One region of the Streptomyces sp. NPDC104371 genome, then DNA from elsewhere that is predicted to be linked to it. Evidence: riboswitches for the same ligand, from Rfam matches in the RefSeq annotation. Region 1 holds a riboswitch; each other region holds the start of a gene.

The links. A riboswitch is a leader RNA that binds a small molecule or an ion and turns the genes downstream of it on or off. The one in region 1 is predicted to bind thiamine pyrophosphate.
Positions count from the first base shown of each region.
Region 2: another riboswitch for thiamine pyrophosphate. It lies ahead of thiD (bifunctional hydroxymethylpyrimidine kinase/phosphomethylpyrimidine kinase); the one in region 1 lies ahead of thiO (glycine oxidase ThiO).
Region 3: another riboswitch for thiamine pyrophosphate. It lies ahead of ACZ60T_RS01050 (purine-cytosine permease family protein); the one in region 1 lies ahead of thiO (glycine oxidase ThiO).

Region 1 covers NZ_JBVJNF010000004.1:370,886-378,543, reverse strand. The annotation lists gene ACZ60T_RS15825 (Rv2175c family DNA-binding protein) at 33-398, opposite strand; gene ACZ60T_RS15820 (NAD(P)/FAD-dependent oxidoreductase) at 520-1,746, opposite strand; TPP riboswitch at 1,853-1,965, shown strand; gene thiO (glycine oxidase ThiO) at 1,963-3,129, shown strand; gene thiS (sulfur carrier protein ThiS) at 3,147-3,347, shown strand; gene ACZ60T_RS15805 (thiazole synthase) at 3,352-4,146, shown strand; gene pknB (Stk1 family PASTA domain-containing Ser/Thr kinase) at 4,258-6,168, shown strand; gene ACZ60T_RS15795 (deoxyribonuclease IV) at 6,233-7,123, shown strand; gene ACZ60T_RS15790 (sulfite oxidase-like oxidoreductase) at 7,148-7,658, opposite strand, start outside.
Region 2 covers NZ_JBVJNF010000003.1:645,929-653,586, reverse strand. The annotation lists gene ACZ60T_RS13650 (Pls/PosA family non-ribosomal peptide synthetase) at 1-3,793, shown strand, start outside; gene ACZ60T_RS13645 (BPL-N domain-containing protein) at 3,790-4,524, shown strand; gene ACZ60T_RS13640 (YceI family protein) at 4,560-5,183, opposite strand; gene bla (class A beta-lactamase) at 5,321-6,247, opposite strand; TPP riboswitch at 6,372-6,466, shown strand; gene thiD (bifunctional hydroxymethylpyrimidine kinase/phosphomethylpyrimidine kinase) at 6,458-7,288, shown strand; gene lexA (transcriptional repressor LexA) at 7,309-7,658, opposite strand, start outside.
Region 3 covers NZ_JBVJNF010000001.1:207,917-215,574, forward strand. The annotation lists gene ACZ60T_RS01040 (hypothetical protein) at 1-149, opposite strand, end outside; gene ACZ60T_RS01045 (hypothetical protein) at 146-610, opposite strand; TPP riboswitch at 841-934, shown strand; gene ACZ60T_RS01050 (purine-cytosine permease family protein) at 926-2,344, shown strand; gene ACZ60T_RS01055 (hypothetical protein) at 2,438-3,154, shown strand; gene ACZ60T_RS01060 (MFS transporter) at 3,231-4,502, opposite strand; gene ACZ60T_RS01065 (LysR family transcriptional regulator) at 4,728-5,612, shown strand; gene ACZ60T_RS01070 (nuclear transport factor 2 family protein) at 5,671-6,048, opposite strand; gene ACZ60T_RS01075 (ATP-binding cassette domain-containing protein) at 6,325-7,658, shown strand, end outside.

The sequences.
Region 1 (7,658 bases):
CGGACGGTCGTTCTCGGATGTCTCGGGTCGGATCAGACGGCGAGCGCCTGGGCGCGCCGCTTCACCTCCGTGCCGCGATTCTCACTGAGGGCCTGGGCGGGGGTGCCAGGCAGGGTCGGGTCGGGAGTGAAGAGCCACTCCAGCATCTCTTCGACCGTGAAGCCGTCGTCCCGAAGGAGCGTCAGGGTGCCGGACAGGCCCCTGACGACCTTGTCCCCGTCGATGAAGGCGGCGGGGATGTGCAGCGCCCGGTTCTCACCACGGCGTACGGCGATGAGCTGGCCCTCCTTGACCAACTGCCGCACACGCGTCACCTCGACGCCGAGCGCTTCGGCGATGTCGGGGACGGTGAGCCAGGCGGGGACGAGAGCATCGATCTTTGCGTCAATCTCGGTCACGGGATCAAGGGTGCCATCCCGGACCGACAGTCGGAAGCCGGGCACCTCCAGGCGGGGTGCGGGGTACCTCCGGTCGTGGGCGTGTTCCGGGTCCGCATGGCGCCGCGACGGCCCGCGTGGGTCACGCCGTCGCCTCCTTCAGCGGGCGGGAGGGGTCCGCGAGCAGCGCCGGGTCCATGGTGGCGCCCGCTTCGATCAGACGGCGGCCCTGGGCCAGGTCCCGGGGGCGGCTCACCGCCAGCAGCGCCGCGAGACGGCCCTCGCGCAGCCAGCACACCGTCCAGGCAGCTCCCGCCGGGTCCCCGCGCCACACCAGCGTGTCGGCGGCGGTGTGGTGGCCCGCGTACTGCACGAAGCGGCCGAACTGCTCCGACCAGAAGTACGGCACCGGGTCGTAGACCGCCGGTACCTCGCCCATGACGTTCGCGGCCACCGTGCGCGGGCCCTGGAGCGCGTTGTCCCAGTGGTGGACCAGCAGGCGTTCCGCGTAGCGCCCCGACGGGAAGGACGCGCAGTCCCCGACCGCGTACACGTCCGGCGCCGATGTGCGCAGACACGCGTCCGCCAGCACCTCGCCCCGGTCGCCGAGCGCGATCCCCGAACCGGCGAGCCACGCCGTGGCCGGCCGGGCCCCGACCCCCACGACCACCGCGCCCGCGGGCACCCGGGAGCCGTCGTCGAGCACCACGGCCCCCGCCTCGACGCGCTCCACGCGCGCGTCCACGCGCAGCTCGGCCCCGCTCTCCGCGTACCAGGCCACCATCGGCGCGGCCACCTCGGCGGGCAGCGCCCCCGCGAGCGGCCGGTCCGCGGCCTCCACCACGGTCACCGCGCACCCCGCCTCGCGCGCGGCGGTGGCGAACTCGGCGCCGATCCAGCCCGCGCCCACCACCACGATGTCGTGCTGCTCGGCGAGGACCGGCCGCAGCCGCTCCGCGTCGTCCAGCGTCCGCAGCAGATGCACGGCGGGAACGCCTTCCGCGCTCGGCAGCCGGATCGGCTCCGCGCCCGTGGCGAGGACCAGGACGTCGTACGGGACGGGGCCCTCGGCGGTGTCCAGTTCATGGTCGCCGGGGCGCACGCCGAGCGCCTCACAGCCCAGGCGGAGTTCGATGTCCAGGGACTCGAAGTCGACGTCGAAGGCGGAGCCCTCGGCCTTGCCGAGCAGCACGGCCTTGGACAGCGGCGGCCTGTCGTACGGCTGGTGCGGCTCCGCGCCGATCAGCGTCACCGTGCCCGAGAACCCCTGTTCCCGCAGGGCGACCGCGGTCTGCACCCCGGCCATGCCCGCGCCCACGACGACGACGCGCCGTGCCGATCCGCCCCGTGCCTGCGTCTGCTCGCTCACCTGATCACCTTAGACATCTGACGGCCCGTCAGTGCGGGGGCGTGCGGGGTGACCTGCTCCACCTCGCTCGTCCCCCGGTCCGCGGGGGCAATAGGGTGGCCACCGTACAAGCACACGCGGGAGCCCGGACGTACCGGGCTGAGAGGGAGGCTGGACGGCCTCCGACCGTAGGAACCTGATCCGGGTCATGCCGGCGAAGGGAGGGGCTGGACGCCCATGTCGTCTCCACGTACCTCAGACGTCCTCGTCATCGGGGGCGGGATCATCGGCCTGGTCACGGCCTGGCGCGCCGCGCAGCGCGGGCTGGCCACGGCCGTCGTGGACCCCGAGCCGGGGGGCGGGGCGGCGCGGGTGGCCGCCGGGATGCTCGCCGCGGTCAGCGAGCTGCACTACGGCGAGGAGAGCCTGCTCGGCCTCAATCTGGCCTCGGCGCGCCGCTATCCGGACTTCGCCGCCGAACTGACCGAGGCCACCGGCCACGACCTCGGCTACCGCAGATGCGGCACGCTCATCGCCGCGCTCGACGCCGACGACCGCGCCCAACTGCGCGAACTGCACGCCCTGCACGAGCGCTCGGGCCTCGCGTCGCAGTGGCTGAACGGGCGCGAGTGCCGACGCCTGGAACCGATGCTCGCGCCGGGCGTGCGCGGCGGGCTGCGGGTCGACGGCGACCACCAGATCGACCCGCGGCGCCTGGCCGACACCCTGGTGGCGGCCTGCGAACGCACCGGAGTGGTCTTCCACCGGGTGCGGGCCGAACGGCTCTCGGTCGCACGGGAGCGGGCCACCGGGGTCAGGACCGCCGAGGGCACCGACCTCGCCGCGGGCCAGGTCGTCCTCGCGGCAGGCAGTCTCAGCGGGCGGCTCGCGGGCGTCCCGGACGGCGTCCTGCCGCCCGTACGCCCGGTGAAGGGGCAGGTGCTGCGGCTGACCGTGCCCGGCCGGTGGGCGCCGTTCCTGAGCCGCACCGTGCGCGCCGTGGTCCGCGGCAGCCAGGTCTATCTGGTGCCACGGGAGAACGGCGAGTTGGTGATCGGCGCGACCAGCGAGGAGCTGGGCTGGGACACGACGGTCACCGCGGGCGGGGTGTACGCCCTGCTGCGGGACGCGCACGAACTGGTCCCGGGGATCACCGAACTGCCGCTCACCGAGACCTGTGCGGGGCTGCGGCCCGGCTCCCCGGACAACGCGCCGCTGCTCGGCCCGACGGACCTCGCGGGGCTGCTGCTGGCCACCGGGCACCACCGCAACGGCGTCCTGCTCACCCCGGTCACCGGCGACGCCCTGGCGCACGCCCTGACCACCGGCGAACTCCCCGCCGAGGCGCGCCCGTTCACCCCCCGGCGCTTCACCGCCGCCGCCCGTACGGAGCAGCCCGCGTGAACATCCCCGTCACCCGCGTGACCATCTCCGTCAACGGGCGGCCCCGGCAGGTCGCCCCGGGCACCGCGCTCGACGCCGTGGTGCGGGACCTCACCGCGGCCCCCTCCGGGGTGGCCGCCGCCCTCAACGAAACCGTCGTCCCGCGCGCGCAGTGGCCGTCGACGCCCCTGGCCGACGGGGATCGCGTCGAGATCCTGACCGCCGTACAAGGAGGCTGAACCCATGGCCGACGATCCCCTCGTGCTCGGCACCACGACCCTCGCCTCCCGGCTGATCATGGGCACCGGCGGGGCGCCGAGCCTCGATGTGCTGGAGCGGGCGCTGGTGGCCTCCGGTACGGAGCTGACGACGGTCGCGATGCGGCGCGTCGACGCCTCGGCGCACGGCTCGGTCCTCTCGGTGCTCGACCGCCTCGGCATCGGGGTGCTGCCCAACACGGCGGGCTGCTTCACCGCGGGCGAGGCGGTGCTCACCGCCCGGCTCGCGCGCGAGGCGCTCGGCACGGGCCTCGTCAAGCTGGAGGTCGTCGCCGACGAGCGGACCCTGCTGCCCGACCCCGTCGAACTGCTGGACGCGGCCGAGACGCTGGTCGACGACGGCTTCACCGTGCTGCCGTACACCAACGACGACCCGGTGCTCGCCCGCAGGCTGGAGGACGTCGGCTGTGCCGCGATCATGCCGCTCGGCTCGCCGATCGGCTCCGGGCTCGGCATCCGCAACCCGCACAACTTCGAGCTGATCGTGGAGCACGCGCGCGTGCCGGTGATTCTGGACGCCGGCGCGGGGACGGCGTCGGACGCGGCGTTCGCCATGGAGCTGGGGTGCGCGGGTGTGATGCTCGCCTCGGCGGTGACCCGGGCGCAGGAGCCGGTGTCGATGGCGCGGGCCATGCGGTACGCGGTGGCGGCCGGCCGACTGGCCCGGCGGGCGGGCCGTATCCCGCGCCGGCGCTTCGCCGAGGCGTCCTCCCCCACGCGCGGCATGGCCCGCCTCGACCCCGAGCGGCCGGCGTTCTGAGCCCCGTCGACGGGCGCGGGACTGCGAGGTGCGTCACAGGTCGGCTTCAGACCAGGCCTGAGGCCGTCGAAGCGGACGGGGGTGACGGTGCGCCCTCGTAAACTCACCTGCGTGGATACGACCCTTAAGGACCCCCTCGTCGGGCAGGTGCTCGACGGCCGCTACCGCGTCGACGCGCGGATCGCGGTCGGCGGCATGGCCACGGTCTACCGGGCCGTGGACACCCGCCTCGACCGTGTCCTCGCGCTGAAGGTGATGCACCCGACGCTGGCCGCCGACGGCTCGTTCGTGGAGCGCTTCATCCGCGAGGCCAAGTCGGTCGCGCGGCTCGCGCACCCGAACGTGGTGCAGGTCTTCGACCAGGGCACGGACGGGTCGTACGTCTACCTCGCCATGGAGTACATCGCCGGGTGCACCCTGCGCGACGTCCTCCGCGAGCGCGGGGCGCTCCAGCCGCGCGCGGCCCTCGGCATCCTGGAGCCCGTGCTCGCCGCGCTGGGCGCCGCGCACCGCGCCGGGTTCGTACACCGCGACATGAAGCCGGAGAACGTCCTGATAGGGGACGACGGCCGGGTCAAGGTGGCGGACTTCGGCCTGGTCCGGGCCGTGGACACGGTCACCGACAACACCACAGGCGCCGTCCTCGGCACGGTGTCCTACCTCGCCCCCGAGCAGATCGAGCACGGCATCGCCGACCCCCGGGTCGATGTGTACGCGTGCGGGGTCGTGCTCTACGAGATGCTCACGGGCGCCAAGCCGCACCACGGCGACTCCCCCGCCCAGGTGCTCTACCAGCATCTGCACGAGGACGTGCCGCTGCCGTCCGCCGCCGTGCCGGGGCTGGCCCCCGAACTCGACGACCTGGTCGTCGCGGCGACCGCGCGCAACGCCGAACTGCGCCCGCACGACGCGGTGGCGCTGCTCGCCCAGGTGCTCCAGACGCGCGGCACGCTCACCGACGAGCAGTTGGACGCCGTCCCGCCGCAGGCCCGCACCGCGGAGCACGACAACGCCGAGGACCGGACGAGCGTGATCCCCCGGCTGCTGCCCATCGGCGAGGACGACAAGGCGGCACTGAACCGGACGAGTCGGCTGGAGACCCCGCCCGCTCGGCCGTCGCGCCGCTTCGGGCTCCCCCGGCGGGGGCTGCTCGGGCTCGTCGTGGCCGCGCTGGTGGTGCTCGGCGCGGGCGCCGGCCTCTGGTACATCAACTCCGGGCAGTTCACCAAGGTCCCGCCGCTGCTCGCCAAGACCGAGGCGCAGGCGCGGGAGCGGCTGGAGAAGGCCGGGCTCGACGTCAAGGACGTCAGGCACGCGTACAGCGACACGGTCACACGCGGCACGGTGATCAGCAGCGAACCGGCGACGGGCGAGCGGATCCGTACCAACGACTCGGTGACGCTGACCCTCTCCGACGGTCCCGAGACCGTGAAGGTGCCCGATCTGAAGGGCTACACGCTGGACAAGGCGCGGGCCGAGCTCAAGGAGGCCGGTCTGGCGGCCGGCATGGTCACGCGCGCGTTCAGCGAGGACGTGCCCAAGGACTCCGTGGTCGGTACGCAGCCCGCGGCAGGCACCCGGCGGCACGGCGGTTCGGCGATCACCCTCACCGTCAGCAGGGGCGCCCCGGTGGAGCTGGACGACGTGACGGGCGGCTCGGTCGAGGACGCCACGCAGACGCTGCGCGAGGCGGGCCTGAAGGTGAAGATCGCCGCGACGCGGGTCACGTCGTCGGACGTCGACGCGGGCGACGTCGCCGGGCAGTCGCCGGAGGCGGGCGCGGAGCTGGGCGAGGGCGACACGGTGACGCTGACGCTCTCCAAGGGCCCGGAGATGGTCGAGGTCCCGGACGTGGTCGGCGACAACGTGGACGACGCGAAGCAGGAGCTGGAGAAGGCCGGGTTCAAGGTCGAGGAGGACCGGGGCCTGCTGGGTCTGTTCGGCGACACGGTCAAGGGCCAGTCGGTGGACGGCGGCGACAAGGCGCCCAAGGGGTCCACGATCACGCTGAAGATCCGCTGAGGGCCACCGCCCCGGCGGCGGACCGGCCGGTGGGGCGCGCGGGACCGCATGACACCCTTGACGGGTGAGCACTCAGCAGTCCCGCGCCGCCTCCGGCGTCCTTCGCAACCCCATCGGCGGTCACATCCCCGTGGCCGGCGGCCTGAACTCCGTCGGGCTGACCTACGCCCGTGAGCTGGGGGCCGAGACCGTGCAGGTCTTCGTCGCCAATCCGCGCGGCTGGGCGACGCCCGTGGGCAATCCGCGGCAGGACGAGGCGTTCCGGGCCGCGTGTGCCGCCGAGTCGATCCCGGCGTACGTACACGCGCCCTATCTGATCAACTTCGGTTCGCACACCGAGGCGACCGTCGAGAAGTCCGTGGAGTCCTTGCGGCACTCGCTGCGCCGGGGCCGTGAGATCGGGGCGCTCGGTGTCGTCGTCCACACCGGGAGCGCCACCGGCGGCCGGGACCGGGCCGTGACGCTGAAGCAGGTACGCGCGCGTCTGCTGCCCCTCCTCGACGAGCTGACGCACGACGACGACCCGTGTCTGCTGCTGGAGTCGACCGCCGGCCAGGGCGCCTCGCTGTGCTCACGGACCTGGGACTTCGGACCGTACTTCGATGCCCTCGACGCCCACCCCAAGCTGGGCGTCTGCCTCGACACCTGCCACATCTTCGCCGCCGGGCACGATCTGACCGGCCCGGACGGGATGCGTCAGACGCTGGATCTGCTGGTGGACACCGTCGGGGAGGGGCGGCTCAAGCTGATCCACGCCAACGACTCCAAGGATGTGGTCGGCGCCCACAAGGACCGCCACGAGAACATCGGGTCCGGCCATATCGGCGAGGAGCCGTTCCGCGCGCTGATGAGGCATCCGGCCACCGCGGGCGTGCCGCTGATCATCGAGACGCCCGGCGGCAAGGAGGGGCACGCGGCGGACGTGGAGCGGCTGAAGCGGCTGCGGGACGGCTAGAGGTGCTGTGGGGCGGCTAGAGATTCACAGCTCGGGGCCGTCCCCGAGTTCCTCCTGGTAGGAGTAGCGCTGTTCCTTCCACGGGTCGCCGATGTTGTGGTACCCGCGCTCCTCCCAGAAGCCGCGCCGGTCGGCGGTCATGTACTCGATGCCACGCACCCACTTGGGGCCCTTCCAGGCGTACAGGTGCGGCACGATCAGCCGTAGCGGGAAGCCGTGTTCGGCGGTGAGCAGTTCGCCGTCCTTGTGGGTGGCGAAGATCGCCCGGTCCGAGGCGAAGTCGGCGAGGCGCAGATTCGAGCTGTAGCCGTACTCGGCCCAGACCATGACATGGGTGGCGGTGGGCGCGGGCGGGGCCAGCTCCAGGACCGTACGGGCCGGGATGCCGCCCCATTCGGCCCCGAGCATGCTGTACTTCGTCACGCAGTGCAGATCGGCGACGACGGTCGCGTACGGCAGGGCCGTGAACTCCTCGTGGGTCCAGCAGTGCTTCTCGCCGTCCGCGGTGGCGCCGAAGACCCTGAACTCCCAGCGT
Region 2 (7,658 bases), on a different contig from region 1:
GTATGTGCCGATCGACCCGACGTCTCCGCCGGACCGTGTGTCCTACATCCTGGGCGACGCCGAGGTGGCCGTGCTGCTGACGACCTCCGCTCTCGCGCCGGGGATACGGCGGGCGGAGGCCTCCCGGGCCTGCCGGGTGATCGAGGTCGACGCATGGGCCGGTGAACTGGCCGCCCTCCCCACGACCCGCCCCTCCCTCGCGCCGTCGGCCGCGTCCGACCCCCTCGCGTACATCACGTACACCTCGGGATCGAGCGGCAAGCCCAAGGGCGTGGAGATCGCGCAGTCGAGCATCTGCAACTTCCTGCGGGTGGTGACGCCTGTCTACGACGTCCGTCCGCACGACCGGGTGTACCAGGGCATGACCATCGCGTTCGACTTCTCGATCGAGGAGATCTGGCCGACCTGGTCCGTGGGCGCCACGCTCGTCGCGGGACCGGCCGGCCCCGGGCGGCTCGGCGCCGAACTCGCCGACTTCCTGGAGGACACCGACATCACGCTGCTGTACTGCGTGCCGACGCTGCTGGCGACGATCCCGCGCGAGCTGTCGCGCATCCGCAGCATCGTCGTGGGCGGCGAGGCCTGCCCGGAGCCGCTGGTCGAGCGGTGGAGCAGGCCGGGCCGCCGCATCCTCAACACCTACGGGCCGACCGAGGCCACGGTCACCGCGACCTGGCAGGAGCTGCGTCCGGACCGGCCCGTGACCATCGGGCGCCCACTGCCGACCTACTCGGCGGTCCTGCTGGACGAACAGTGCCGGGCCGTGCCCGACGGCGCGGTGGGCGAGATCTGCCTCGGCGGTCCCGGCCTCGCGCGCGGCTATGTGGGACGGCCGGATCTGACCGCCGACCGCTTCATCGAGCACCCGCTGGCGCCTCGGGGCGGCCGGCTCTACCGCACCGGGGATCTCGGCCGGATCGCTGACGGCGGGGAGATCGAGTATCTGGGCCGGGCCGATGCCGAGGTGAAGATCCGCGGCTACCGGGTCGCGCTCGGTGAGATCGACAACGTTCTGCTGGAGGAGCCCGGCGTGGCCGAGGCGGTCACCGCGCTCGTCGCGACACCGGACACGGGCGCCTCACGGTCCGCGGACGGCGCGAGCGAGAACGGCAAGGTCCTCGCCGCCTACGTGGTCCGCGCGACGGACTCCCAGAGCCTGGACAGTTCCTCTGACGAAACCCTCGCCGCCCGCCTGCACGAGCGCCTGCGCCGCACCCTTCCGGCCTACATGGTGCCGTCGTTCCTCGACGTCCTCGACCGCCTCCCGGCCATGCCGAGCGGCAAGGTCGACCGCAAGCGGCTGCCCGCGCCGACCGGACGCAGGCTCGTGGGCACCGGTCACGTGGTGCCCGCGCGGGGCGAGCGGGAGACACGCGTGCGGGACGTCTGGGCCCAGGTGCTCGGCATCCCCGCGCACACCCTGTCGGCCGAGGCGGACTTCTTCACCGACCTCGGCGGACACTCCCTGCTCGCGGCCCGCGTCGTATCCCTGCTGCGCGGCGAGCCGGGCGAGAGCGGCGCCACCCTGCGTGACCTGTACGAACACCCGACGGTGCGCGCGTTCGCGGCGCGGCCGGGCGCCACGTCGGCCCCGGCTCCCGCGGCCGGGCCGCCCCGCCCCGCCCCGATCCGCCACGGCAGCCGCCGGATCGCGCTGACCGGACTCGCGCAGGCCGGGGCGGTCTACGTCCTGCTGTTCGTGCTGACCCTGCCGGTGTCCGTGTCGTACGCCGTCCATCACGGCACGGTCCAGGGCTGGACGGTGGTGCAGCCCATGGTCGCGCTGCTGGCCGCCTACCTCGTCGTACGCTGGATCGCCCCCCTCGCCCTCGCGCGCCCTCTCGCGGCGGGCATACGTCCCGGCCGCTACCCCCTGTGGGGCCCGACCTATCTGCGGCTGTGGCTGCTGAACCTCCTGCTGGTCGGTGTCAGCCCGCTACGGGTGCTCAGCGGCTCCCCGCTGATGGGGGCCTATCTGCGGCTGCTCGGCGCGCGCGTCGGAGCCCGCACCACGATCGCCACCAGCCTCGTCTCCCTGCCGACCCTGCTGAGCGTCGGCAGCGACACCGCGGTCGGCTACGGCGCCTCCCTGCGCTCCTGGCACGTCGAGGACGGATGGGTGACGGTCGCCCCGATCAGCATCGGCGAGCGGGCGTACGTCGGCGCCAACGCGGTGCTCGAACCGGGCGCGCGCATGGGGCACCGCTCGGGCCTCGGCGAGCAGTCCGTCATCGGCCAGGGCGAGGCGGTGCCCGCCGGAGCACGCCGGGCCGGGTCGCCCGCGCGCGCTGTCGAGTCCCTGTCCCCCACTGTCGAGCGCATGCTGGGCAGATCCGGCGCCCCCGACCGCTGGCGGCCCCGTCAGCTCGCCGGTGCGCTGCTCGGTCTGGCCTTCCTGGAGTCGGCCGCGCTGATGATGATCGCGCCGGGCATCGCGCTGTTCTGGTTCGCGTGGCTGCGCTGGGGCACGGGCGCGGGGCTGGTCGCGTCCGCGCTGTCCGGCCCGCTGTCCGTGGTCACGGTGTGCCTCGTGGTCGCCGTCGGCAAGCGCGTGATCCTGCCGCGCGTGCCCACCGGCATCCATCCGGCGCGGTCCTCGCTCGGCGTGCGCAAGTGGATCGCGGACAAGCTGCTGGAGTACAGCCTCACGTTCACCAACCCGCTCTACGCCACCCTCTACACCGTGCCGTGGCTGCGGCTGCTCGGCGCGCGCGTCGGCCGGGGCGCGGAGGTCTCCACCACCGCGTACATCGATCCGGACCTGCTCACCCTCCAAGACGGCAGCTTCGTCGCGGACATGGCGAGCGTCGGCGCCGCCGCCTTCGGGGGCGACCGGATGGCGTTCGGGCCCACCGAGGTCGGCAGCCGCGCCTTCGTCGGCAATGCCTCGCTCGTACCGGCGGGAACGGCGCTGGGAGCGGGCTCGCTGGTCGGCGTGGGCACGGTCCCGCCGCCGGACGGCGCCGCCGACGGCACCACCTGGCTGGGCTCGCCCGCGCTGCGGCTGCCGGTGCGCCAGAGCAGCGGCTCCTACCCGGAGGAGCTGACGTTCCGGCCGACCCGCAAGGCGGTCCTGTGCCGCCTGGGCATCGAGTTCTTCCGCGCCACCATGCCCGCCTCGCTCCTGGCCGCGAGCGCCTACCTGTATCTCCTGACGCTGTCCGGCCTCACCTCCCGTACGGGACTGGCGACGGCGGTTATCGTCTCACCGCTCCTCGCCATGGGCGCGGCGGCCGCGGTCATCCTGTGCTGCGCGGCGGTCAAGCGCGTCGTCGTCGGGACGTACCGGCCGCGCGTCGAGCCGCTGTGGAGCCTGTTCGTACGCCGTACGGAGTTCGTCACCGGTCTGTTCGAGGCCGCCGCGGTCCCGGCCGGGGTCGGTACGCTGGTGGGGACACCGTTCCTGCCCCCGGTGCTCCGCCTCTTCGGCGCCCGCATCGGTCGGCGTACGTGGATCGGGACCACCTTCCTCACCGAGTTCGACCTGGTGGAGGTGGGTGATGACGCGGCGGTCGGGATGAACGTCTCGTTGCAGACACATCTGTTCGAGGACCGGGTCATGAAGATGTCGACCGTGACCGTCCAGGCCAGGACGAGCATCGGCACCCGCGCGATCGTGCTGTACGACGCGGTGGTGGGCGAGGACGTCCGGCTCGGGGCGCTGTCCCTGGTCATGAAGGGCGAACGCCTGACACCCGGGACCAGTTGGCGCGGGCTCCCCGCCGAGGGAGTGGCCGAGCGGGCCGTCGACGACGGGACGCGGTGCGCGGCGATGACGGAGGCGGGGTCATGAGATTCCCCTGGCGACGGCGGGACGGTGAGCACCGGGTGCCGGATGCCGGGACGCCCGGCGAGCAGGGCCGCCCGCTCGCCCTCGTGTACCGGGGCCGGGCCTCGTCGCCCGGTTGCCCCGAGGCGGTCGCGGAACTGCTCGCCGCCGGGCCCTGGAACCTGGACGTCCGCTTCACCGGCCCGCGCGAGGAGCTGCCGCTGACGGCGGAGACGCTCTCGCGCGCCCTCGTGTACGCCCAGCCGGGCGGCGGCACGCTCTCCCCCGCCTACCGCAAGCTGCGGCGGCAGCGCGACGCGATCCGTGACTTCGTCCAGGGCGGCGGCCGGTATCTGGGCTTCTGCCTGGGCGCCTATCTGGCCGGGGCGACCCCCGGGTTCGACCTGCTGCCGGGCGACACCGACCAGTACATCTCCGCACCGGGATGCACGATCCACCACGACGGCAACACCCTGGTCGAGGTGGCGTGGCGGGGCCGCCCCCGCACGGTGTTCTTCCAGGACGGGCCGTACTTCGTCCTCGACAGGAACGCGGACCCGGAGGTCCTCGCCACCTATCCGAACGGGCTGCCCGCCGCGCTGGTGACGCCGTTCGGGGCGGGCCGGGTGGGCGTCACGGGACCGCACCCGGAGGCCACGGACGACTGGTTCACCGACTACGACCTGCCCGTCCAGAACAACCGTGACCTGGCGATGGACCTGGTGGACACGGTGCTGCGGGAACCGCGGCGCTGATAACGCGGGTCATCAGCGCCGACCGACCACACGTGTCAGCGCTGCCTGATCGCCGAGATGTCGAAGACCAGCTTGATCTTGTCCGCGACCAGTACTCCGCCCGTCTCCAGCGCCGTGTTCCAGGTCAGGCCCCACTCCGAGCGCAGGATCTGCGCCGTGCCCTCGAAGCCGACGCGTTCGTTGCCGAACGGGTCCTTGGCCGCGCCGTTGAACTCCAGGTCGAGCGTGAGGGGCTTGGTGATGCCGAGGATCGACAGCTCACCGGTCATGCGGTAGAGCCCGCCGCCCAGGTCCTCCGCCCGGGTGGAGCGGAACGTCATCGTCGGGTACTCCTCGGCCCGGAAGAAGTCCGAGCTGCGCAGGTGGTTGTCCCGGTCCGGCTGACCCGTGTCGACACTCGCCACGTTCACCTCGACGAACGCGCTGGACTTCGACGGGTCCGTACCGTCCAGCCGGAGCGTGCCGGTGAACTCGTGGAAGCCGCCCTTCACATTGGTGACCATGGCGTGGCGCGCCACGAAGCCGATGGAGGTGTGCGCCGGGTCGAGCATGTACTCGCCCGTCAGGGCCGCCAGGTCGGTGGTGGCCTGGCCGGTCATGGCCGCCGTATCGGCCGTGGCGGGCGGGGCCTGGTGCTTCTTGCGGCTGAAGATACCCATGACGTGCTCCTCGGGCGGGGCGCGGGGCGTGCGAAGGGGACCCGCGGCGTCAGGAGGTCGAACTTCCGGCGCTACGGACGTTACGCCGGGTTGCCACGTTCTGCCCTTCGGCGACGGCGGGCCCGGGGGCCCTCGGCTCAGGTGAGGTCGGCGACGATCCGGCGGGTGGCTTCCGTGATCAGGGACTCACGGGGCGGTGTGTGGTAGCCGGGCCGGTCGGACATGAGGGCCAGTACGAGCGGGGCGCTGCCGGTCGGCCATACGAGGGCGACGTCATTGGCCCTGCCGTAGTCACCGGTACCGGTCTTGTTGGCGACCTTCCACCCTCGGGGCAGCCCGGCCCGGATGCGCCGGGGGCCTTCGTTGCGTTCGAGCCAGTCCTTGAGCAGGGCGCGCTTGTCCGCGCTCAGCGCGTCGCCGAGCAGCAGCTTCTGGTGGTCGGTGGCGATCGCCCGGGGGGTGGTGGTGTCGCGCGGGTCCTCGATGCCGTGCCGGTTCAGCTCGGGCTCGTAGTCGTCCATCCTGCTGTGGGGATCGCCGAGTTCGCGCAGATAGGCGGTCAGCTTCGCCGGGCCCCCGAGGTCGCGCATCAGCAGGTTCGCGGCCGTGCCGTCGCTGTAGCGGAGGGCGGCGTCGCACAGTTGCCTGATGGTCATGCCGGTCGCGGTGTGGTCCTTGGTGATCGGCGAGATGGAGTTGACGTCGGCCTCGGTGTAGGTGACGTGGTGGTCCAGGTGGGCGAGCGGGTTACGGTGCAGGACCGCCGCCGCGGCGAACGTCTTGAAGGTGGAGCAGAACGCGAAGCGTTCGTCGGCGCGGTAGGCCATGGTGGCACCGCTGCCGGTCGCCAGCGCGTAGACGCCGAGCCGCGCACCGTGCTCGCGTTCGAGCTCCGCGCACCACGAAGCGTCCACCGTGGGGGCGGGGGAACGGGAGGGGCCGCGTCCCTGCGTCGGAGGCGACGTGGGCGCCGAGCGTTCCTCCGCGCCGCAGCCCGCCAGGGGCAGCAGCGCCGCGGTCGCCAGGAACGCGCGACGGGACGGCCCGAACTCTCCGAAGGACATACGACGTCACCTTCTTTCGTCTGACCCGAGCTCGACCCGAGTTCGACCCGACTCAACGCGCCCGGCAGCGCACAGGTTACGCACAGAACCGCCGATCGCCCCTCCGCACCGCTCTGTTACCGTGGTCCGCGACGCGGGGTGCCCGAACACCGGGCTGAGATCACACCCGTTGAACCTGATCTAGTTCGGACTAGCGAAGGGACGTCGTCGTTGACTGCTGTTCCCAAGGTGCTGTCGATCGCCGGCACCGATCCCAGCGGTGGCGCGGGAATCCAGGGCGATCTGAAGACGTTCTCGGCCCTCGGTGGCTACGGCATGGCCGTGATCACCGGGTTGGTCGCCCAGACCACCACGGGTGTACGCGAGATACTCGAGGTGCCCGCGGCGTTCGTCCACGCGCAGTTGGAGACGCTGCTGACCGACGTCCCCGCGGACGCGGTGAAGATCGGCATGCTGGGCGAGGCGTCGGTCATCCATGCCGTCGCCGAGGCGCTGGACCGGTTCTCCCCTCCGTATGTGGTGCTCGACCCGGTCATGGTGGCCACGAGCGGCGACCGGTTGCTGGCAGCGGACGCGGTGGCCGCGCTGCGTGAGGTCCTGCTGCCCCGCGCCGATCTGATCACGCCGAACCTGCCCGAGGCGGCGGACCTGTTGGGCGACCGGTCGGCCACCGGCGTCGCGGAAATGCGCGATCAGGTACGGCGGTTGCACCGGCTCGGGGCCCGGCGCGTACTGCTGAAGGGCGGCCATCTGGACGGCGGCACCTGTGTGGACGTCTACAGCGCGGGCGAAGGCCCGGTCGAGATCGCGGTGCCGCGGATCCCGACACGTCATACCCATGGCACCGGTTGCACCCTGTCCTCGGCGATCGCGGCGCTACGGCCCCGCAGTTCGGACTGGCTCACGGCCGTCCGGGAGGCCAAGGACTACCTCACGGGGGCCCTGCGCGCCGCCGACACCCTGCATGTCGGACAGGGACACGGGCCGGTCCACCACTTCCACGCGCTCTGGCGGGACGAAGGGCACGCTCTGGCGCGGTGAACGGGCCCGGACACCACGGCTCACAGCATCCGCAGCACGCCCACGACCTTGCCGAGGATCCGCGCCCGGTCGCCGCGGATCGGCTCGTAGGCCGGGTTGCGGGGCATGAGCCACACCTGCCCGTCCTGGCGGCGCAGTTGCTTGACGGTGGCCTCGTCACCGAGGAGCGCGGCGACGATATCGCCGTGGTCGGCGCTGTCCTGTCGGCGGACGGTGACGATGTCGCCGTCGCAGATGGCCGCGTCGATCATGCTGTCACCGGACACGGTCAGGGCGAACAGATCGCCCTCGCCGCACAGTTGGCGGGGCAGCGGATAGACGTCCTCCACCATCTCCTCGGCCAGCAGGGGCGCCCCGGCGGCGATCCGCC
Region 3 (7,658 bases), on a different contig from region 1:
ACGGCGCTGTCACGTCCGCCCGAGCGGTGGGGACCCGACAGCACGGTGGCACCGGCGGCCTCGGCCTTGCTCAGGGTCGCCGCGAGGTTCGCCACCCGGTAGCCGGTGACCTCGCGCCCGTACGGGTAGGGCAGGTGTCCGTTGGTCACCGAGATGACGGTCCTGCCGAAGGGGGAGGTGACACGGATGCGGTGGCCGCGCCGCTGGCACGGGCCTGCTGGATCCCCGCGGGCATGCTCGTCACCAGCCACCCGGTGCGCTCCGCCCCGAACGGGTACGGGACGGGCGTCTGGAAGTCGAAGACCGACAGGGTGCCGACGGGCGAGAAGAGGAGCTGGGACTTGGTCCGGCTCGGGGTGGGGGTGACGTCGGTGACCGAGACGGCGGTGCTGGTGCCGCCGAAGGTGGCCTTCCACGCGGCGGCGAAGGCTGGCATGGTGCCTGGTCGGACGTATACGTGGGTCGTGTTGTACTGCGTGCCGACCGCTGTTCGGGAGCTGGTCCGGACGGCCGTCGACGGGGCGTCCGCCACAGCCGGCGCCGTCTGCCCGGTCAGCAGGCCGGTGGTGGCGGCGAGGGGCACAGAGCAGGAGAGAACACGATTCCTCATGGGGGCTCCTCCGATTCGAGGCGGCTGCCAGGAGCTTCCTCGGGCCGTGCCGGTTCCTGCCGGGCCGGTGCGGCGACACCACGACTTCACTGCGGAATCGCACGCCCACAAAGAGTAATCACGTCCGTGTGACGGCGCATGCCGAGGGAGGAGCGCCACCGCGGGCACAGCGGAGCGGAGAACCGACCGCGGCGACGGACGTGTCAGGACGAGGGGTTACCCTGTCGGTCGTACCGGACACGGGGTGCCCCAACGAGGGCTGAGATCACACCCGTTGAACCTGAACCAGTTCGTACTGGCGGAGGGATGTCTTCCATGCCTTTGGCGCATGTTCCCGGCGGGGTGCCCGCCGACGACCAGCGGGCCGTCTTCAACGGACGGATGCCCGCGGCCCCCGGCGATCTCCACATCGAGGCGCACGGCATCGAGCCGGTCCCCGAGAGCGGTCGCTACGGCGGTCCCGGGCGCCTGTTCACCGTATGGTTCGCCCCCAATCTGACCATGACCGGTGTGTTCACCGGGACCGTCGGCATCGCCCTCGGCCTGGACTTCGCCACCGCGCTCACGGCCGTCGTGGTGGGCACCGTGGTCGGGGCGGTGCCCACCGCATACCTGGGCACCTGGGGAAGCCGGACCGGGGCCGGTCAACTGCCCCTGGCCCGGCTCGCGTTCGGCCGGGGCGTGGCAGTGCCCGGCATGCTCCAGTGGCTGTCCACGGTCGCCTGGGACGCGCTGATCGGACTGTTCGGCGGGGACGCGCTGGCACGGCTGTGCGGCTGGCCGTTCTGGCTCGGCGTCCTGGTCATGATGCTGGCCCAAGGCGCCCTCGGCGTACTGGGTTACGAGGCCATTCACCGGCTCCAGAGCGTCATGACCTTCGTGCTCGCCGCCGCGTTCGCGCTGATCGCCTGGCGGCTCCTCGACGGTGTCCACCCCGTCGGCACCGGCCCCGCACACGGCGCCGACCGGGCCGGTGCGGCCATCCTGACCAGCACTGTCGCCCTGAGCCTGGCGCTCTCCTGGGCCCCGTACGCCAGCGACTTCAGCCGCTACCTGCCGCCCACCACCTCACGGCCCCGCATGTTCTGGTGCACCCTGCTCGGCCTCGTGGTGTCCTTCACGGCCGTCCAGACACTCGGGTTGTGGGGCGCGTCTGTCATGACCGACCAGACGGCCGCGGGCGTGGACAAGTTGCTGGGCGGCGGGCCGCTGGGCGCGTTCGGGCTGCTCGCCGTGGCGTTGGCGGCTCTGTGCAGCAACGCCATGAACGACTACAGCGGCTCCCTGGCACTGCAAACCGTCGGGGTGCGGCTTCCGCGTCCGGTGGCCGCCGCCCTCGCCGCCGTGCTCGGCTTCCCTCTGGTGCTGTGGATGCACGCCGCCGACACCACGGCCCGCTTCCAGAACGTGCTGCTGTTCGTCGGCTACTGGATCCCCGGGTTCGTGGCGATCGTCATCGTCGACTGGCTCGCACGGGCACGGGCACGGGGCGGCGCCCCGGTCGAACTCGCCGTCGAGACCGCCCGGCCGCGACCCGCCCGGCCCGCGCTGCTCGCGTTCGCCATCGCCTTCGCCGCCGCCGTGCCGTTCATGAACACCAGCCTGTACGAAGGTCCGGTCGCGGTCGCACTGCACGGCGCCGACCTCTCGTACTACGTCGCGTTCCTCGTGGCCCTCGCCGTGTACACCCCGCTGCGGTTGCGCCGAAGCCCCTGGGTGGCTTCTGGTCAGTGAGCCGATCTAGAGTCGGCCTGAGCGGCAACGGCCCACCGCTGCACCGGAGTTGCCGGGCTGGATCGACCGGATCGACCACAGGAAGGTATCGGCATGACCGCTTCCAGGGCGCCCCTGAGCCGGGACAGCCTGCGGGTGAAGATCGCCGTGCAGCGGGTGCGTCTGGCGGGTACGGAGTACCGGGTGATCCGGCCGGCCAGCCCCTTGCGGAACGGCGCGCTGTACAAGGCCCGCGGTCATTACGAGATGTACGTGGACCGGACGGACGGCAGACGCATCGGCACACTGTGGCTGCTGGCGGCGCGATCGCCGCGGTCCTTGGTCTATCTGCCGATGCGTACCGCTCCGATGTTCCCCGGCTGGGAAGGCGAGCAGCCCATGGACCTCGTACTGGCCCCCCGCACCATGCAGTTGCGCCCTTCCCGCTGGAAGCGAATCCGGGAGCATCTCAACACGGGGAACGCCGCCCGCGAGTTACACACCGCCAGTGTGCCGGAGCGCGACCTTCCCGACCTCGAGGCCGACTCCAGCGTCCCGGACAACCCGAAGGAGGCGGACAAGTTCGCCCTTCGCAAGGATGTATACGCCGAGACGCTGCTACTGACCGGCGGAACCGCGGCCTTCCGGAAGGGAGCGAAGGACATCTTCGCCGTCACCAAAGACGGGCCACCCGCCGCGGCAACCGGGCTCTACCTTCCGGTCGGATGCAACTACCACGTCTGCCGACCCATCTACGACTGGGACTTGACTCCCCCCTCTCGCAACTGGGTTCAATTACATGTGGCGTTCTGCCCGTCATGGGCAAGATGAGCTGTTGGGGCATGCCCGAGTGGTGCTCGTGTGAGTGCCGGGCACGGTGCGGGGATTCCGGAGTTCGCGAGCGTACTCATCGGCGGTGGGCGGTGGCCGCGACGGCGGGCAGGAGGGCGAGGGAGAGGACGCCGCCGGTGAGGGCGAGGACGGGGTAGCTGGTCGTGGCGACCATGATGCCGGAGGCCATGCCGCCGGTGGCCCCGGCGACGGCGATGGAGACATCGACCAGGCCCTGGGTCCTGGCGCGGGTGGCCAGGGGCACGGTGTCCGTGATGATCGCGGTGCCCGAGACGAGCCCGAAGTTCCAGCCCAGCCCCAACAGGGCCAGCGCGAGGGCGAGGAACACGACGGAGTCACCGGGTGCGATGGCGGCGAGGAGGCCTGCGGCCAGCAGGGTGATGCCGGAGGCAGCGGCGATCTTCATCCGCCCGTAGCGGTCGACGAGCCAGCCGGTCAGGGGTGACGGCAGATACATGGCGCCGACATGGATGGCGATGACGAGACCGGAGGCGGCGGTGCCATGACCATGGTCGTGCATATGGACCGGCGTCATGGTCATGATCGCGACCATGACGAACTGGGTGAGGATCATGACCAACGCGCCAACGACCACGCCGCTGCGGCCCTCGCTCGTGTCGGCGGCATCGGCGGCGGCCGGGTCGGCGGTGGCGTCGGCTTCCTGGGCCTGGGCGACGGTGCGGGCCAGGAGCAGCGGGTCGGGGCGCAGCCAGCGGGCGAGGACGAGTGCGGCGAGTGCGTAGGCGACGCCGGAGAGGATGAAGGGGCCCGCGAGGCCGGGGATGCCGAGGGTTTCGGCGAAGGTGCCGGTGGGGGCGGCGAGATTGGGTCCGGTGACGCCGCCGAGGGTGGTGGCGACCAGGACGGTGGAGACGGCACGGGCGCGGTGGCCGGGTGCGGCGAGGTCGGCCCCGGCGTAGCGGGCCTGGAGGTTGGTCGCGGTGCCCGCGCCGTAGACGAACAGTGCGAGGAACAGCAGGACGGGGTTGTCGAGGACGGCGGCGACGATGACGCCGACCGAGCCGATGGCACCGGCGAGGTAGCCGGTCGCGAGGCCGGGACGACGGCCGCGGGCCTGGGAGATGCGGCCGACGACGACGGCGGCGAGGGCGGAGCCCGCGGTGAACAGGGCGCTGGGCAGTCCGGCGAGGCTGGTGGAGCCGAGCATGTCCTGGGCGAGGAGGGCGCCGACGGTGACGCCTGCGGCGAGTCCGGCGCCGCTGAGAATCTGGGACGCCACCAGGACGCGCAGGACGCGGCGCTGCGCCTGGTCCGGGTCGGAGGCTATGGGGACGGCCGTCGAGCCGACGGGTGCGGTGCTGGTCATGTTCCCTTCCGGGGCGGGGTCACGGGCATGGGCATGGGCAGGGCGGCGGTCGACGCCCAGTGCGGTCGGAGTGTGCGCAGCTACCGCCGAACATGGGACCCTTCCTCCGGGGAACAGAGTGATGCTCATAGCTGCTGGTTATGTCGAATGAGCGGAGACCTACCGTAGGTGCGACCTGAACAGCTTGGTAGGGGACATCGGCGAATGGAGCGATAAACGGTGGCTATGGCTGATCGCTTGAATCTCGAAGGGCTCCGGTACGCGCGGGCGGTCGCCGAGACCAAGTCGTTCAGCGCCGCGGCACGCGCCTACGGGGTGACCCAGCCCGCGCTGTCCAACGGCATCGCGAAACTGGAGGAGCGCCTGGGAGAGAAGCTGTTCGACCGCTCCCCGCGCGGTGTGACCCGGACGGCGTTCGGTGCCCGGGTCCTGCCCCTGATCGAGCGCGCCCTGGACGCGCTCGACGCCGTCACGACAGAGGCCAGGCGGCTGACCGAACCCGGCGGTCAGAAGATCCGTGTGGGTCTCTCCCCGCTGATCGGCTCCCACCTGGTCGCTCGCGCCTTCAGCATGGTCCAGGACCTGCCCGTGCCGCGCGACCTCGTCCTGCGCGAGGCGAACATGCGAGAACTGCGCGCATGCCTACAGGCCGGCCGCCTCGACCTCGTCCTGATCCCGGCCGTGACCGCGATGCCGCGCTTCGAGCACCGTGTCATCGACGTCGAGCCGATCGTCGTCGTCAGCCCCGACACCGGGCAGACGACTCCTGTCGAACTCGAAGAGGCCTGCAAGGAGTGCTTCATCCTGGTGCCGGACGCCTGTGGCCTGACCACGTTCACCACCCAGCTCTTCCAAGCGCACGAGATGCCCCTGCGCACCTACCCGGGCGAAGCCGCCAGTTACCAAGTCCTGGAGGACTGGACGAAGTTGGGCCTGGGCTCGGCCTTGGTCCCCCGCTCCAAGCTCACCTCGCCCGATGTCCCCCACCGACCGCTGCTGAGCGAGGGCCGCGAGGTGCAGATCTCCTTCGAAGCGGTCTGGAGCGCCAACTCGCCGCTCGCCGCGGACCTGCTCCAACTCGCCAACAGCCTCGCGGCCGCCCGCGGTTAGTGCTCTCCCGAACGCCGACGGGGCAAGTTCAGGAGAAGGACAGCGGCAGAAGGATGGCTCAGGAGGCGAACGGCTCTATCTCCCCCGCGAAGACGATGACCTGGTCGATGAGGCTCCGTCGCAGATGGACGACGTCCGTTCCGGCCAGGCGGGGGCCTCCATCAGGCGTGGTGAAGACCCATTGGTACCGGGCCCATTCGTCCGGCATGTCCACCGCTGAGCAGCGCACCATCGTGCCGGTCCCCGCCGGGTGGCGCCGGATGTCCAGCACGAACCGCTCGACCGCCACGATTCCTTCGCTGCGGCCCAACGGCCCCCAGAAGACCACGTCTGAGGTCAGGGCCTGGGAGAGCAGGGCGGTCACATAGCTGTCGTCCGAGGCGTTGAACGCGGAGATGAACGTGTCGATCGCGGAGCGTGCGGTCTCTTCCTGCATGCCCCAGTAATACCAGCCGTTTCGCGTGCGCTCGACCCACGAGCCGCGTTCCGGTCACGGTGAACCTTCCCGGTCACAGCACCTCGCGATGGAGTTCGCCGCGCACGGCATCCGCGTCAACGCGGTCGTACGCACCCCCATACAGGAGGACTTCATCCCCGTGAACACGCATACGCGGTAGCTCGCCGATCCAGCGGATGCTAATTTGGTTTCCAAACGGAAACCATATGGCCGGCGCTCGGGCGGGCGACCGTCCTCGACGGGAGGAACGAATTCATGGCGGCCCGGCGGGAGCGGCACACCGAAGACTGCATCATTCTCCAGGGCGCCCGGCAGAACAACCTCAAGAACGTGTCACTCACCATCCCCAAAGGGGAGTTGACCGTCTTCACCGGGGTGTCCGGTTCCGGGAAGTCGTCCATCGTCTTCGGTACCGTCGCGGTGGAGTCCCAGCGCCAGCTCAACGAGACGTACAACTGGTTCATCCGCAACCGTCTGCCGAAGTACGAGCGCCCCGACGTGGACGTGATCAGGAATCTGTCCACCGCGATCGTGGTGGACCAGCGTCCCGTGGGCGGCAACTCGCGGTCCACGGTCGGCACGATGACCGAGGTCAACCCGGCGCTGCGCGTGCTGTTCTCCCGTCACGGACATCCCTCGGCCGGTGAGTCCAGCGCCTATTCCTTCAATGACCCGCGCGGTATGTGCCCGGAGTGCGAGGGCCTGGGCCGGGTCGCCCGGCTCGACCTCGGCCGACTGCTGGACGAGGATCTGTCACTCAACGAGGGGGCGATCCGCTCGCCGCTGTTCGGTGTGGGCGGCTTCCAGTGGCAGCTCTACGCGCAGTCGGGACTGTTCGACCCCGGCAGACCGTTGCGGGAATTCAGCCGGAAGGACCGGGAACTCCTGCTGTACGGCGAGGGGTTCAAGGTCGAGCGCCCAGGCCGGAAACACACCTACTCCAACGAGTACGAGGGAATCGTCGTCCGCTTCAACCGTCGTTATCTCAAAGGCGGCTTGGAGAAGCTCAAGGACAAGGAGCGGCGGGCGGTCGAGGCGGTCGTCACTGCCGGGGCCTGCGAGGCGTGCGGAGGCGCTCGCCTCGGCGAGGCGGCGCGCGCATCGAAGATCAACGGGAAGAACATCGCCGACTACGCCGCGATGGAGATCGGCGACCTCATCCCTGAGCTGGAGAGCATCGACGTCCAGGCCGCCAAGCCCATGGTGGACGCCGCGCTGTCGGTACTGCGGCGTGTCGAGTCGGTGGGTCTCGGCTATCTGAGCCTTGCCCGGGAGACCTCCACACTGTCCGGTGGTGAGGGCCAGCGGCTGAAGATCGTCCGCCACCTCGGCAGCAGCCTCACCGACCTGACGTACATCTTCGACGAACCCAGCATCGGACTCCACACACACGATGTGCACCGGCTGAACGAACTGCTCCTCGCCCTGCGGGACATGGGCAACACCGTGCTGGTCGTGGAGCACTCCCGCGACGTGATCGGCATCGCCGACCATGTGGTGGACATGGGGCCGGGCGCCGGGACCCACGGCGGTGAGGTGGTCTTCGAAGGCACCGCGGTCCAGTTGAGCGAGGCCGACACCGTCACCGG